2 regions of the Paenibacillus sp. FSL F4-0243 genome follow, and region 2 is predicted to be linked to the other one. Evidence: riboswitches for the same ligand, from Rfam matches in the RefSeq annotation. Region 2 holds a riboswitch; the other holds the start of a gene.

Region 1 (7,870 bases), 2.4 Mb from region 2:
TGGATCATCGTACGAATCATGGCTTCATAAAGAGGAATGGAAGAATACCCAATCTGTTTACCTATGAGGTCTTTGGGACTATGAACGTCTCCAGCCTGAGGTACCATTAAATGATTAAGCGGATGTCTCACAATCGCAGCAATCGAACGTACTGGAATGTTCTCACTGCGTGCCATGAGCACCTGAGGTTGATAACTAAACGCTAAATCGATTTGATTCGCTGCTACAAGCTTCAGTGCGTCATTGCTGTCTGCGGGCATTTGGATCTCTACGTCCAGACCTTCCTCTTGGAAATAACCATTCTGCTCAGCAGCATATAAAAAAGAGTGAACGGCATTGGGATACCAATCGAGCATAATCTTCAGCTTGTGCGTTTGTATAATTTCGTTATTAGATGAATTAGCAGGAGGACTACTTACATTGGATGCTTTTCCGCAGCTGGTGAAGATTAGGAGTGAACATATGAGAAATACGGGAATAAGCCATTTTCTTTGGAAATTCAAATCATTCATTGCTTAGATCCTCTTTTCTTTAAAAATAATGGTTCGAGCAGAGCTATCATCAGAAACAACATTACACCGAGCGCGGACAACAGAAATACAGCGGCGAACATTTCGGCACTTTGCATATTTCCGGCCATCCTTCGGCTAAAGTAACCGAGTCCTTTGCTGCCTCCAAGCCATTCGCCGATGGTTGCTCCAATCACGCAGTACACAATGGATAGCTTTAGTCCTGAGAAAAAAGAGGGCAGCGCCAGCGGGATTTGGGTTTTAGCAAGCAGTTGCCAGCGGTTTGCGCCAAATGTTAACAATAAGTCTTTGTAGGCTTGACCACTTGTACGAAGTCCGTCATATGTACTCACAACGACTGGAAAAAAAGCAGTTAGAAACACAACAGCCACTTTGCTCCACAGCGTATAACCGAACCACATAATGAAAATGGGGGATAGCGCGATTAACGGGATCGTCTGACTGATAATAAGGAACGGATAGATGGCCTTTTCAAGGGGGCGAAACAAGAACATTCCGGTGCCCAGCAGTGAACCACAGATAACCGAGAGAACAAAACCTACCAATATTTCCTGTAGTGTCGCCAATAAATGCGGTCTGAGTAATTGCCTGTGTTCGATCAATGCAATACCTATTGAAGAAGGTGCAGGTAGGATAAAGGCTGGAATCAAGTGAAGACGAACAGCTGATTCCCAGATCACAAGAATGAACAATAGCAGTAGAATGAAGGGGCCGTAATTGTTTAAATATTTTTTAAAAGGTATGGGATGCATACAGTCTCCGCTCCAACTCTTCTCGTAACGCTATAAACCGGGGTTCATAGTTCATCTTGTAATGTCTTGGCCTCGGTAAATCAACGATGATCTCCTGTAATTCGCTATGCACGCCTCCAGACAATAAATAAATCCGATCGCTTAGTAACAGCGCTTCCTCTAGATCATGGGTGATGAGCATCACTGTTTGATCCAGCTCATCCCAAAGCTCCAACAGCCAACGGTGTATCTCACGTTTGGTCATAGCGTCGAGCGCTCCAAATGGCTCATCTAACAGCATAAGTCCGGCCCCGCCGCCAGCTACAAGCGTTCGTAGAAATGCGACTCGCTGTTTCATGCCACCCGATAGCTCATGGGGATAAGCCCTCTCTACATCGGCCAAACCGAAGCGTGACAGCATTTCCCGAATGTGAGAGATCGTCTGTTGTTTACTAAACCTTGGTTTTATCTCCCAGGGCAAAAGACAGTTGTCGAGCACGGTTCTCCAAGGCAGCAGCAAATCCTGCTGAGGCATGTATGAGATCTGACCTAAGCGAGTAGAGGATGACGAGTTCAAATGAATTATTATTTTCCCATGAGTGGGTTCGAGTAAGCCTGCTATAGTTTTGAAAAGCGTACTTTTTCCGCATCCGCTAACCCCAATGACAGAAACAAACTCACCTTGCCTGATATCCATGGATAGATCTGCGAATACAGGGGGTTGTTCTGATTCCGGAAAGGAGTAGGTTAAGCCTTGAATGGATAGGATTGTCGTGATGATCGAACCTCCTAAAAAGTTTTGTGAGCGTTGGCTTCTTGGAAAGCATCGTAGAAAACTTGCTTCGAAAGCCTACGCTTATGTTTTGTGATTGATTGTAAACAAATAAAGACCCATTCATTTCCGGTGGGAAATAAATGGGTCAAAAAGTTCATTCAGCATAGGAACACTAAAAATGCATGGGATGAAAATTCTGCTCCACTTCCCTCCGCTGGTATGATCCAGATCAGGTTCCAAGGGTCCGGAGCTTGAAGCTCCGTCTCAGTCGGCCGACTCCCCTAGTGAAATAACAGGTCCATATTTAATTTGTTTATAAATATACCATATCTTTCTGAGATGTAAAGAGAGGATCTTGTGAAGGATTATTCTAAGAATGGGTAATATAAGGGTAGAGATTTACCTAATATTACAATTCCGATGAATATAATCGGAAAAAATCATTGACGGTAAACATCAGCCAGTGTAGTATACAATTTACCGGATGAATTCCGGGTAAAGAGAGGGGAATTAATAATGAAAAAACTAAGTTTAACTATACTATTGGCGTTAACCGTGGTGTTTGTAGCGGCCTGCGGCAATAATTCGAATACCGATACTTCTAAAAATTCTTCAGCTGGAACGAATGGTGGAAATACAGCCACTGCGCAAAACAGCCTGGAAGCTGTTAAAGCTAGCGGCAAATTGCGTATAGGAACAGAAGGAACGTATGCACCCTTTACTTATCATGACGCTTCGGGGAAACTGACCGGCTTTGACGTAGAAATTGCTGAGGAAGTAGCGAAGCGCCTCGGTGTTGAACCAGAATTTTTTGAGACACAGTGGGACGGTATTTTTGCTGGGATGGATGCCAAGCGTTTTGATGTTATTTTTAACGAAGTATCCATTAATGAAGATCGTAAAGTGAAATATGATTTCTCTGAACCGTATATCGTATCTAAAGCGGTATTGATAGTGAGTGAAAACAATGAGGATATCAAAACATTTGCAGATCTTAAGGGTAAAAAAGCTGGACAATCTCTAACCAGTAACCTGTCCGATATCGCCCGTGAGAACGGTGCTGAAATCGTTGCTACAGACGGTTTCAATCAAGCGATGGACCTATTGACCTCAGGCCGTATTGATGCGACTGTAAATGATGGTTTGTCTTATCTGGACCTGAAAAAGCAAAAGCCTGATGTGAAAATTAAAGTGGTAGATGAGATTCCTGACGGTTCGCAAAGCGCAGCTGTTTTCTTAAAAGGCAACGATGAGTTGGTAAAAGCAGTTAGTGATGCAATTGTTGAAATGAAGAGCGATGGCACATACTTAAAGATTTCTGAGAAATACTTTGGTGCTGACGTTTCAAAATAATACAAGGTTTCAGAAGCTAACTAGCTTGGAACCAAAAAAGGATGTCTAAAAATGGATGACCGCAAAATACAAATTTTCTTAGATTCACTGCTACCCCTGCTAAAAGCTGGGGTGGCTTTTACCATTCCTTTGGCATTGATATCATTTGCACTTGGACTGATCTTAGCGATATTGACTGCACTAGCTCGTCTCTCCCCGTGGGTACTTCCGAAGCTGATCGCTCGCTTTTATGTATGGGTCATTCGTGGAACCCCTTTGTTGGTACAACTGTTTATTATTTTCTATGGTTTGCCGGCAGTTGGAATCGTGCTCGACCCTTTCATAGCCGCGACCATTGGATTTACGCTTAGTGTAGGAGCTTATTCATCAGAAATCATACGTGCTGCTATCCTGTCTATACATAAAGGTCAGTGGGAAGCGGCCTTCTCCGTTGGGATGACTCGTGCCCAGGCACTGCGCCGCGTTATACTGCCACAAGCTGCCCGTGTTTCTGTTCCGCCGTTATCGAATTCCTTTATTAGCTTGGTCAAAGACACTTCACTGGCAGCGACCATTACCTATACGGAGATGTTCAGAACAGCACAGCAGGTTGCTTCCACCTCCTATGAGCCACTGCTGATCTATTGCGAAGCAGGATTGTTCTATTTACTATTCTGCTCAGTGTTATCAGCACTGCAAAATTACTTGGAGAAACGACTGAGTCGTTACTCTGCGAGCTAAAGGGGGAGACAATTATGATTGAAATACTTAATTTGCATAAATCCTTCGGTGAGCTGCAGGTATTAAAGGGCATTGATCTCGAAATGGAACATGGCAAGGTACTGGTCATTATTGGCCCATCGGGTTCAGGCAAAACAACGCTTTTACGCTGCTTTAATCTGCTTGAAGTCCCTGATCAAGGAAGCTTATCGCTCAGTGATATTAAAATTAATTTCACGGATAACAAGAAAATCCCCCAGAAGTCCATTTTGGCATTACGCCAAAAAACAGGGATGGTCTTTCAGTCCTATAATCTTTTTCCGCATATGACTGCACTAGGCAACGTGATGGAAGGGCAGGTGACGGTCCAGAAACGATCCAAGGACGAAGCACGCGAACGTGCCCTTCAGTTGTTAACTAAAGTTGGCTTGGCGGACAAAGCGGATGCTTTTCCGCACCAACTGTCTGGTGGCCAGCAGCAACGGGTAGCTATCGCTCGTGCCATGGCAGTAGATCCAGAGGTGCTGTTGTTCGATGAGCCTACCTCTGCGCTTGATCCAGAGTTGGTGGGGGAAGTACTTAAGGTTATTAAACAGTTAGCGGCAGAGGGAATGACTATGGTGATAGTGACCCATGAGATGAAATTTGCTGCGGATGTGGCTGACCGGATCATTCTGATGGATGGAGGCCATATTCTAGAGCAAGGGACTCCGCAAGAAGTTCTTGAGCATCCGCAGCATCCTCGTGCTCTACAATTTCTGAACAGAATTAGTGGAGAAGAAGTATAGAAGACGATCAAGACGCAAAAAAGCAGTCCAGGACTATACCTGGGCTGCTTTTTCTTGTTTACCATTCAATGTTATTGGTGTGTCGCTTCTAGGTTAGGATTTAATACCGGTCTTCAGAAATTCCAAAGCATTATAGAGCATAATCGCAGCTTCGGCGCGAGTGATTTCACTTTTTGGATTAAACTTCCCATTGGCGTCTAAACTATTAATCTTGTATTTAAGAGAACGTTGAATGCTGCCTTGATAAGAAGGATTCAGCGCAGCATCGTCAGCGATATCTACGGGCACTATATTGATCATCGGCAGATTCCCAATGCCTTCGACCCCTTGCACTAGATAATTGGTGAACTCTTCTTTGGTCATTGTTTTGGTTGGATCAATGTCCTTAGGAAGCTCGACACGATTGTAATACGCATTGATAAAGGCTTCAGCGTACCAAGCTTTATCCTTGACTTTCGTGAACAAGCCACTGGCAACGGGAGCTTTGTTGAAATCAATAGCCGCGAGACTAAGCTGGAGTCCACCCGAAATGAACTGGATCCCTTGTGCTGTTGTTACTTTGGAGCTGGGCAAGAATTGGGATTCACTAACCCCTTTGATCAAGCCTTGATTTTTTAAAGAAATAATTTTTTCTTTGCCGTTTATATTATCAATATCCTTAAAGGTATTTCCGGCTGCAAATATTTGGCCACCCAAAGAGAAGGAGAGAATCGTAACGGTTGTAATCGCGGCTAACGTTCTTTTTTTCATATTCATGGTTATTTCACCTCGTTGTATGGATAGGCCTCGTGGCCGCTATCACAAACTTAAACGCAGAAAAATATGGAAAGGTTGCGGTCAAACCTATAATATTTCACGAAAAAGTAGATTTTGGCAGAAAAATAGGCAGGAATGGATGAAAGAACTTTGGATAAGAGAGCTGAAATGTTATAATGATGTCAGGCTCTATTCATTCGTGATTATTTTTGATATGATTATATCGTAAAGATTACTATTTACGTTTAATATTTTGATGCATAAATGGGTGCGTCTCAGTGGATACGGATGTTAAATCATTCCGGGAAGGTAGGAGATCAAATGGATCAAATTTCAAATATCAGTCAGCTTTTTGCGGCGCAAAAATATAAATTAACGCCCCAGCGTGAGGCCATAGTGAACATATTGCTCGACAATGAGAAAGATCATCTCAGCGTAGAAGAAGTATATATGCTTGTCAAGAATAGTTATCCGCATTTAGGGCTGGCAACGGTATACCGTACACTTGAGCTCTTATGTGAGCTTCACATTGTAGAAAAGATGAACTTCGGAGATGGAGTCGCTCGTTATGATCTGCGCGGGAATGATCATTCTCACATGCATCATCATTTGATATGCAGCGTGTGCGGCAGGTTGGAGGAAATTAAGGATGACTGGCTAGTGGAGCTGGAGAAAAGAGTGGAACGTGAATATGGCTTTAACGTCACGGATCACCGCCTAGATTTCAAGGGTACTTATGACACATGTAAACGAACAGGCTGCAAAAAAGAAAAAGCAAACAAAGCGGTTTCTTAAGCCGCTTTCTACCTATAAGAAGAAGCTGTCTCAGAAGTAGTAAGTACTACTTAGGGGGCAGCTTCTTTTTCGGAAAAGAATTAGGGAAAAACTCCCTCTCAATAACTGATAATTGCCCGATACGAATGGAAATGGGGAAATCCTCCCTATAAATCGGACAAATATCTATATTTCACAACAAATCAGTGGAATTATAGGGAGGATTTCCCTAATTAGTAGTCAATTACGCAGAAATCTCTGGATTATAGGGAGATATTCCTTAATTTGCACGCAAAGCAGCGCTTCTTAAAAACCAGAGAAGCGCTACAATGCCTTTTAAACTGTTAAAGGAAATCCTACTTACGGGAAATTCTATGTCATTTTTCTTAGCTTCGAGTGGGCACGAAGGATTTAATCCACGTTCCGAAGCTCCCAGGGTTACGGCTCTGAACGAGGATTACACCTTCTCCGCGGAATCGGCAGACAAGCGCTTCACCACTGGTTAAACTGTTCAGCCAACCCGAGGCTGCTTTTTCTACCTTATAGTCCATATAATCTGGCCAAGCGACGAGATGTCCATTGTCGATAATCATCTCTTCACCAGGTGCTAAATTAATGGCATGGATCGCTCCGAAGGAGGACAGGAATACTGTTCCTCTGCCGCTGATTTCTACAATGAAGAAGCCTTCACCAGAGAAAAGTCCGCGTGTTAAATTTTGCATTTTGGTATTTACTTGAATGCCTTCCGTACCGGCTAAGAATCCGTCCTTTTGAACTAACAGCTTATAGGATCCATCTAATTCGATAGCTTGGATATCACCCAATGATCCAGGAGACAGTAGGACCTCACTTTGACCACGGATAGCTCTGAGTTCCTGGAAGAAGAACTTTTCACCGCTCAGCATTCTTCCCAGACCCCGCATTACGCCTCCATCAGCCGTTCCTTTTAATTCTACGTTGGGAGACATGGCAACCATCGCGCCCATCTCAGCTTTAACGCTTTCGCCGGGGTCCAAATATACCTTCAACATAGCAAAAGCACCCTCGTACAAAACATCGTATTTCATCACTAAAAACCTCCGAATCTATTTAGATAAGTAAGAAAACTAGCAGTGATCTCATTGTAACGGAATTCTGGCTGCGCTCATAGTCTGTATTATGTTAAACTGTAGTTGTCTAATAGTTCATCTATGAATAGGAGAGTGGTGCCACATGGCACGAACCAAGACTCAAAAAGCCTTGTTAAAGGCAGAGCGCTCAGGAACCTGGTGCGCAGCTCAAAGTCGAAGATCCAATGGAGATTATGGCGCCATTTCACAGCATGTACGGTTAACGCCGAGCAAACAACAGCAATTGAATAAGAACAAACACAAGGAGCGGATCTTCCAAGATGATGCTCCTTTTTATTTGGCGATTTGAAAATAATGTGTCACTAAGAATATACTGATGGAAGACATTATGGAT
Region 2 (7,870 bases):
ATACGTGTCCAGCTTGAGGGGGATTCGATTCCCTTTAGTAATGCACTGGAATTCGCGGACCGCTTCCGGACGCTTGAGAATACCTTCGTACAGGATGACTACACCTATATCCATTGCGGAGAACAGACCTATGAGATGGTAGAGGATTTTGTCTTCCGAAATCTGGTGGATGGACTGGAGCCTTTTCTGGATCACTCGGATATTAATGGGGCTTATTTCGAGACCCTTCCCTTTTTCGTAGATGAAAGAATGCAGGTGCAAGCCTTTTATGGCTTTCAGAGTGAAGGGGATTCTGATGAGATTAGTATAAATATACGCTATCGCGCCTCTCAGCTTGATGGAATTGATCTGAACGGGAAGCCCTATGCCAGTGCCAGCGATCCAGCGTATATTGCGAACTACTGTCATGAGCATTCCTATAATCGATGGGGCCCAGACTCGTATTATATGATGAATGAGCAGACCTTTTGCTGTCTGACCCGAGCTGAACCAAAGATCGCCGTTAGCCTCGCCAACCAGATGTACGGGCAATATTATTACGGATTTCTACTCAATATTTTCCACAAAATCGTTCTGCTAAAGCTGGCAAATATGCATTCCCGACTACGCATAAACCACGATTATGATGAGATCGATAATTTAATCTACTCGATTAATAAATTCTCGGCAAAGTTCTATTTCTTGGAGCTGATTTCACAGTCGCAAGGACGGGAGATTTTTCTTCAGCTGCGTAAAGTATACGGGAACGACGCTCTCTTCGAGGAAGTAAAAGAAACCTTGACTGACCTGTTTCAGTATCAAGATAAGTTCCAATCGAAGCGCCGGGATAATCTGCTGATGATCCTCACTGTATTTACGGTGGTAAGCGGGATTTATGGCATGAATCAAGTCATTGACGATCTGGATGGAAAGATTCAATGGAGTAAGATGGTTAGCTATTCCCCCTTTGAGTTTCTTGCTCTTTTCGTGATTATGAGCGGGATAATGATCAGTGTTGTCCTTACGCTAGGTGCTCTGGTTACTGAGCTTAAGCGGCGTCATCGCAAGAAACATAAAGATCTGGATTAATGAAAACGGACGGAGAGATTTGAAAAATTTAGGAGCGTGCTACTAGACATTCCGAGAACAGCCGTCTATAATACACCGTATGCAAGCATAAACGCCTTCAGCGTCCTTATAAAGACGATTAGCGTTTAAGCGAGAAATACCCGTTAACTTCATAGAACCAGGGGTGCTGGAATTGGCCGGCTGAGATTGTATCCCACAAGATACTGACCCTTATACCTGATCTGGATAATGCCAGCGTAGGAATCGCCAATTGGTTTTGGTCCCTGTGACCTTTACTAACCTTGCGCCAAGCCAGCGTCCCGATCACTCGGGGCGCTTTTTTTGTGTAGATCACAAAAGATGTAGAAGAAATGTACATACTACACTTTATGGTTCATGTTGGATGACGGGATCTGGCAACCTTAAAGGAGAGAAGAAGACATGCAAGTCAAAAAAGTACTTATGCTTAGCCTCACCTGTATGCTCATTCTTGCGATTGCCGGATGCGGCAGCAACAATGGGAATACAGCCGGAAACAAAGGAAATGCTGCGGAATCGAATGCAGCGACCGGATCAAATGCTCCAAAAGAGCTTACCAAAGTTAAGGTTGCACTGGATTGGACACCGAATACGAACCACACCGGTCTATACGTAGCCAAGGATCTTGGTTATTATGCGGAAGAAGGTCTGGATGTAGAAATCGTTCAACCTGGCGCAGCGGGTTCTGATACGATGGTTACCTCTGGCGAAGCTGCTTTTGGAATCAGCGCTCAGGAAGGATTGACTCTAGCTCGTCTACAAGGCGTTCCCCTTGTCTCGATTGCAGCCATTATTCAGCATAATACTTCGGGATTCGCCGCTCCAGTGGATCGGAATATTAAATCACCAAAAGATTTTGAGGGTAAAACTTACGGAGGCTGGGGCTCTCCCGCTGAGGAAGCAGCCATGAAGGCGATCATGGACCCTGTTGGTGGCGATGTGAACAAGGTGAAGCTAATCAGTATTGGTGAAGCTGACTATTTTACCGCAGTCAAACGTGACATTGATTTCGCTTGGATCTTCTACGCTTGGACCGGTATTGAAGCCGAACTGCGTGGTGAGCCTCTGGATATGCTCTACTTGAAGGATTATGCGCCTCAGCTCGATTATTACACCCCTGTGCTGACCACGAGTGAGAAGCAGATTTCTGAGAATCCAGATTTGGTGAAGGCTTTCCTGAAAGCCACATCGAAGGGTTATCAATATGCGATTGATCATCCAGAAGAGGCTGCCGCTACATTATCCAAGGCTGTGCCTGACCTTGATGCCGAGCTTGTCCTAGCTAGCCAAAAATGGCTTAGCCCGAAATATAAGGACGACGCCCCACGCTGGGGAGAGCAAAAAACCGAGGTCTGGCAGAATTACGGCGACTGGATGTATGATTTGAAGCTGCTGGACAAACCGCTGGATGCAGCTAGTGCATTCACGAATGATTTTTTACCGGCGGAGTAAATAACAATTATAAATGAATCACTTCGTTATCAAAGTTGGCTTTTTGAACTTACCTATACAATGAGAGCTCAAAAAGTCGACTTTCAGAACCGAGAAGGTTGAACGTTACTTGAGGAAGGAGGAACGGAGCGTAGTGATTTGCTACGTGAGTACCGGACTTCCCAAGTTCGTTCAAGATTCGACGCCGAATCTGCTTCCTGAATTACTTCGTTATCAAAGTTGGCTTTTTGAACTACCTATACAATTTGAGAGGATTGATTATTGTGGCTAACACACTTTTAAGCATTCAAGTAATTCCTAAGACTCCAAACAATGAGGACTCCATCCCATACGTAGATAAAGCGATTGAAGTTATTCAAAAATCAGGCGTTAAATATCAGGTGAATCCACTGGAAACTACTATGGAAGGTGAACTGAGCGAGCTCCTGGAGGTTGTACGTCAAATGCAGGAGGCGCTGATCGAAGCAGGTAGTCCAAGCGTGATCTCCCAAATCAAAATCGCTCATAACCCTAACGGAATCAGCATGGATAAATTGACGGAGAAATATCGGCCGTGAGATCGACCTGGAAGCTAATATGGCCGCCCCTTGTGGCGGTCGTCTTCTTTTTAACCGTATGGCAGTTATCTGTTTCTCTATTCCATATCGAATCCTGGATTCTGCCGAGTCCTGCTGATATTGCTCGCGAATCCACCAGTAATGCCTCAGGTCTCTGGGCTCATACGATGGCTACGCTCCGACTCACATTAATCGGTTTTCCTATTGGTACAGGTGTAGGCTTGATCGTCGCGCTACTTTTGCATCTTTTACCTTGGGCTAGGCGGGCTTTTTATCCACTCATTATTCTGAGTCAAAATGTTCCCTCTATCGCACTCGGACCACTGCTTATCATCTGGTTTGGCTTCGGCCTTTTGCCCAAAATCGTGCTGATTACACTGGTATGCTTCTTCCCGGTAGCTGTCGCTGCAATGGGCGGCTTGTCTCAAAGTGATCAGGTCATGATGAATTATATGAAAATGGCTGGCGCAAGCAAGTGGCAAATCTTCACCAAGCTGGAGCTCCCGTCTTCTATCCCGGCACTATTTTCCGGTGTGAAAATATCTGCTACTTATGCGGTTATGGGAGCCGTGGTCGCTGAGTGGATTGGCGCGGATAAAGGGATTGGCTATTATATGCTGCTGCAAAAATCGGCTTACCGTACGGATCGGATGTTTGTCGCTATTGTTATTATTGTGCTCCTTAGTCTTGTGCTTTTTGCGATTATCGCCTTGCTCGAAAAATGGTTAGTTCGCTGGAAACCGCGCCGTAACTCATAGAAAGGAAGATGCCTGTATGTCTCAAGCGACGCAAATAGAGCAAAGAACAACTGAAAACACAAGCTCTCCTGAAGCTCATACTGCACCACCTGCTCTTGAAGTAAGCGGCATCTCCAAGTCCTTCACCCATCGTCGCCGCGAGACGAACGTGCTTAACAACGTCTCTCTTAAGGTAGAGCAGCAAGAGTTCGTTTCGATCGTCGGTCCTTCCGGCTGCGGAAAAAGCACCTTATTCCATATGATCGGCGGACTAGTGAAGCCTGATGCAGGAACGATCCGCATGAGCGGCAAGGTCGTTACAGGTCAACGTGGTGAAATCAGTTATATGCCGCAGCAGCCTGCGCTTTTTCCTTGGCGAACGATTGAAGATAATGTACTGCTAGCCGGAGAAATTAAAGGCGCTCTGCAGGATGGAGCTCGTGAAGAAGCGCGCCAATGGCTCGCAAAGGTTGGCTTGAATGGATTCGAACAGGCTTATCCGCATATGCTGTCTGGCGGGATGCAGCAGCGTGCTGCTTTTCTCAGAGCATTGCTGGCTCCGCAGGAGTTGATGCTGCTCGATGAACCTTTCAGCGCACTGGATGCACTAACTCGCAGTGAAATGCAGCGCTGGCTGCTGGAGCTGTGGGAGGAGAATCGCCGCTCCGTGCTATTCATTACCCATAACATCGAAGAAGCGTTGCTGCTCTCGAATCGTATTTATGTATTCTCGGGTCGCCCTGGCTCCATCCTACATACTGTTGATGTGCCATTTCCACGGCCACGCCGCGATGAGATTACGGATTCCCCGGAATTCCTTAAACTCAAACGCCAGCTGTCACAGTGGATGCGAGAAGAACAAGCTAAAAGCGAGAAGTAGCTTTTTGAATAGAGGTCACTCCACTCACTTTAAACGAGAGATTAAACAAAGAACCGCCCGGGCTTCAATTAGCCCAAGCGGTTCTTTTGTTTTAACCAGAATAGCAGTTAAATCTTATTGTGCTTGTACAAACTCAGCAGATTTAACCCCTGCTTGACGGCCGAAAATAATGATTTCTGCTACAGAGTTACCGCCGATCCGGTTTTGACCGTGCAATCCACCTGTAACTTCACCAGCCGCATACAGGCCAGGAATAGCAGCGCCGTCTTTATTTAATACTTCTGTGTTCGTATTGATCTTCACGCCGCCCATGGTGTAATGAATCCCTGGGGCGATCTTAATAGCGTAGTAAGGACCCGCGGACAAATCGTTGTCCATCCCTGTTGTTCTGCCGAATTCAGCATCGTTCTTGTTCTTTACCGCGCTGTTCCAAGTATCAAGTGTCGCTTTTAGCTTATCGGCTGGAACACCGATTTCTTTCGCCAATGCTTCGATGGTATCCGCTTGGATTACGAAGCCCATTTTGTCATATTGTTCAATTGCTTTCACGCGTGATTTGACGCCGGAATCAAAGACAAGCGTTGCCGCTTTTTCAGGAAGTGCATTGATCGCTTCGGTAACTTTATCACGTGTAGTCAATTCGTTTACGAACCGTTTGCCTTCGCTATTCACGAGGATAGAACCTTCGCCGCGTACAGCTTCCCCGATCAGATAAGATTTTTCTTGTTGAACTGTTGGGTGAACCTGGATTTGATCCATATCAACGGTGGTTCCGCCAAGTGCCTCAATCATCTTGATGCCGTCGCCGGTACTGCCGATTTGGTTAGTCGTTACGTATCCTTCCAGATCAGGTCTAACTTTTGAAATCATATCCATGTTGGATCCAAAACCACCTGTTGTTACAACAACTGCCTTCGCTGTAATGGTTTTTTCATCAGCTTGGTTAAAGAGTACTTTGACACCGTTAGCCTTACCGTCTTTTTGAGTAATTTCTTTAACATCCGCGTTCACAAACAGTGGAATTTCTTTTTCTTGTACGTTTCTAACCAATCCTTTGACAAGGTATTGGCCTACCGCAGAGCCGTCTTCTGGACGGTGGGTGCGCTTTTCGCTCATGCCGCCTGTGATCGTAATATTGTTCAGCTTGATTCCGATCGAATCCAACCAATCGATTGCACTTGCGGAATTGTCAACGAAGAAACGAAGCATCTCTTTATCGTTCGTGTCATGGCCGCCCTTTAGTGTCTCTTCATAAAACTTATCATTGCTATCTTCAATGCTTTGCTCTTTTTGAAATTTCGTTTGGGAAGCGTTCATTCCTGAGGAGGATTTACTTGTATTCCCACCTGCAACCGGCATTTTTTCTAAAATAACAGGGTTCAAGCCTTTGGCCTTAGCTTCCAGTGCAGCAGACATTCCTGCACCACCAGCACCAACAATAACGATATCATAATTATCTTTTAATTGATCCAGTGGTGTGTAACTAGCTTCTGATGCACCTGATACGGCTTCCGTTTTATCATTTTTGGCCGTCTCATTTACCTTACTTTTGTTCTCGTTGCCATTACTATTACCTGCGCTGTTGCTATTACTGTTACCGCAGCCTGCGATTACGAGCATGACAGAGAGAATGAGAATGAGAGCAGTACTTGTTGTCTTCTTCATCTTTATAACGCCCCTTTGTGAATGTTTTCACATTTATAATAACGCAAAGATGCTGTTTTGGGAAGTTTTTTATGTAATTAGTTATGGTTACTGTTACATTTCCATGAATATTTTCATTTAAGTTTTCATAAAAATTCTTACTTTCAATATTTCCTCAGCTTACTACTCAAAAAAAGCCACCCTTTCCAGGGCGGCCATCTGCTTTATTTCCTAAGCATAGCTCGATACACGAATTTAGGAAGAACTGCTTGCCTGCGCCAGCGCGACTTTTGTCCTTTGGCCACAGGTGCGAATAAGAGTCGATGCAGCCACTCCAAATTGAATTTCTTCCATATCGCAGGGGCTGGAGTCACTTTTCCCGCTATAACATCCAAGCTTCCCCCCACGCCAAACACAACCTTAACCTGAGAAAGCGCCTGTTTATGCTTATAAACCCACTTGTCAGAGTATGGAGCCCCCATCGCGACAATCAGGAAATCTGGCTGTGCGTGCTGAATCTCTGCCACAATGGCCGGTTCCTCTTCTTTAGCAAGAAAACCATTATGTCTTCCGGCAATTTTCACATTCGGATATCGCTCTGTAATCTTTTCGACCGCTTTACAGCTGGTATGCTCATCCGTGCCTAAGAAATAAAAGCTCCAGCCCAGCTTATTCCCTTGTGCGAGCAGCTCAAGAAGTAGTTCATACCCCGTAACTCGTTCAGCTATAGGGTCACCTTTTCTTCTCGATGCCAGCACAATGCCAATCCCATCAGGAGTAATCAAATCTGCCTCATGGAGTATGGTTCGAAGCAGCTCATCCGATTGGCTTGTTATCGTAATTTCCGGGTTCGCCGTAATCAAATGAAATAGCTTCGGTTCTCCGGATTGAATATGTTTTGTTAGATGAAGTGTTGTCTCGTTTAGTGTTAGTTTTGAAAAAGGAACGCCTAATATAGAGACTGTCCCAGCCATTTAATCACCTCTTACTGAAAAGTTCATTCCAGTATACCTTACCGTAATCAAGAAGGATAGTCAGCGTCATTACTCTGTTTATTCCTCCAAAAACTTCCACCACTCTATTAACCAAGGTTCATCGATCCCTCGCAGGCGGAATTCCTCCAAAAGTATCTTTCGAAATTGTTTTTCCATTTTGACAAAATTATTGTCCTCCTGGTGCATGGGAGCAAAGGATTCATCCTCTCTAAGATAACTCCAAAAATCGCCTGCACACTCCAAAATCTTTCGACCTACGACCGTTTGCTGCGCTACGGGAACAAGCCATTTGTCATAGGGATACGGATAACCTTCAATAGTGATTGCACAGCGTAAAGCCTCTTTATAAAGGGAAACCGCTAAGAACAAGATTGGAAAGGCGTCGCCACGAACTACAGGATTATCTAGACTTCTGGCATAGCTTCTTAGCTGTATGTATGAATTCTTACGAAATTTCATTAGTACTTCAGATTGGAGTGGAACATAGGAATGAAAAAGTGACTTCAGATCCAGCTGATC

What was found. A riboswitch is a leader RNA that binds a small molecule or an ion and turns the genes downstream of it on or off. The one in region 2 is predicted to bind thiamine pyrophosphate.
Region 1: another riboswitch for thiamine pyrophosphate. It lies ahead of NSS87_RS12800 (ABC transporter ATP-binding protein); the one in region 2 lies ahead of NSS87_RS02110 (ABC transporter substrate-binding protein).

Annotation. Positions count from the first base shown of each region.
Region 1 covers NZ_CP150151.1:2,913,481-2,921,350, forward strand. Annotated here, with positions in the region: gene NSS87_RS12790 (ABC transporter substrate-binding protein) at 1-512, opposite strand, end outside; gene NSS87_RS12795 (ABC transporter permease) at 509-1,282, opposite strand; gene NSS87_RS12800 (ABC transporter ATP-binding protein) at 1,263-1,958, opposite strand; TPP riboswitch at 2,226-2,329, opposite strand; gene NSS87_RS12805 (amino acid ABC transporter substrate-binding protein) at 2,553-3,389, shown strand; gene NSS87_RS12810 (amino acid ABC transporter permease) at 3,441-4,109, shown strand; gene NSS87_RS12815 (amino acid ABC transporter ATP-binding protein) at 4,124-4,876, shown strand; gene NSS87_RS12820 (S-layer homology domain-containing protein) at 4,970-5,632, opposite strand; gene NSS87_RS12825 (transcriptional repressor) at 5,954-6,427, shown strand; gene NSS87_RS12830 (TIGR00266 family protein) at 6,793-7,473, opposite strand; gene NSS87_RS12835 (hypothetical protein) at 7,619-7,825, shown strand.
Region 2 covers NZ_CP150151.1:463,494-471,363, reverse strand. Annotated here, with positions in the region: gene NSS87_RS02115 (hypothetical protein) at 1-1,068, shown strand, start outside; TPP riboswitch at 1,218-1,328, shown strand; gene NSS87_RS02110 (ABC transporter substrate-binding protein) at 1,489-2,538, shown strand; gene NSS87_RS02105 (MTH1187 family thiamine-binding protein) at 2,802-3,095, shown strand; gene NSS87_RS02100 (ABC transporter permease) at 3,092-3,853, shown strand; gene NSS87_RS02095 (ABC transporter ATP-binding protein) at 3,870-4,712, shown strand; gene NSS87_RS02090 (flavocytochrome c) at 4,827-6,377, opposite strand; gene NSS87_RS02085 (WecB/TagA/CpsF family glycosyltransferase) at 6,581-7,330, opposite strand; gene NSS87_RS02080 (nucleotidyltransferase domain-containing protein) at 7,409-7,870, opposite strand, start outside.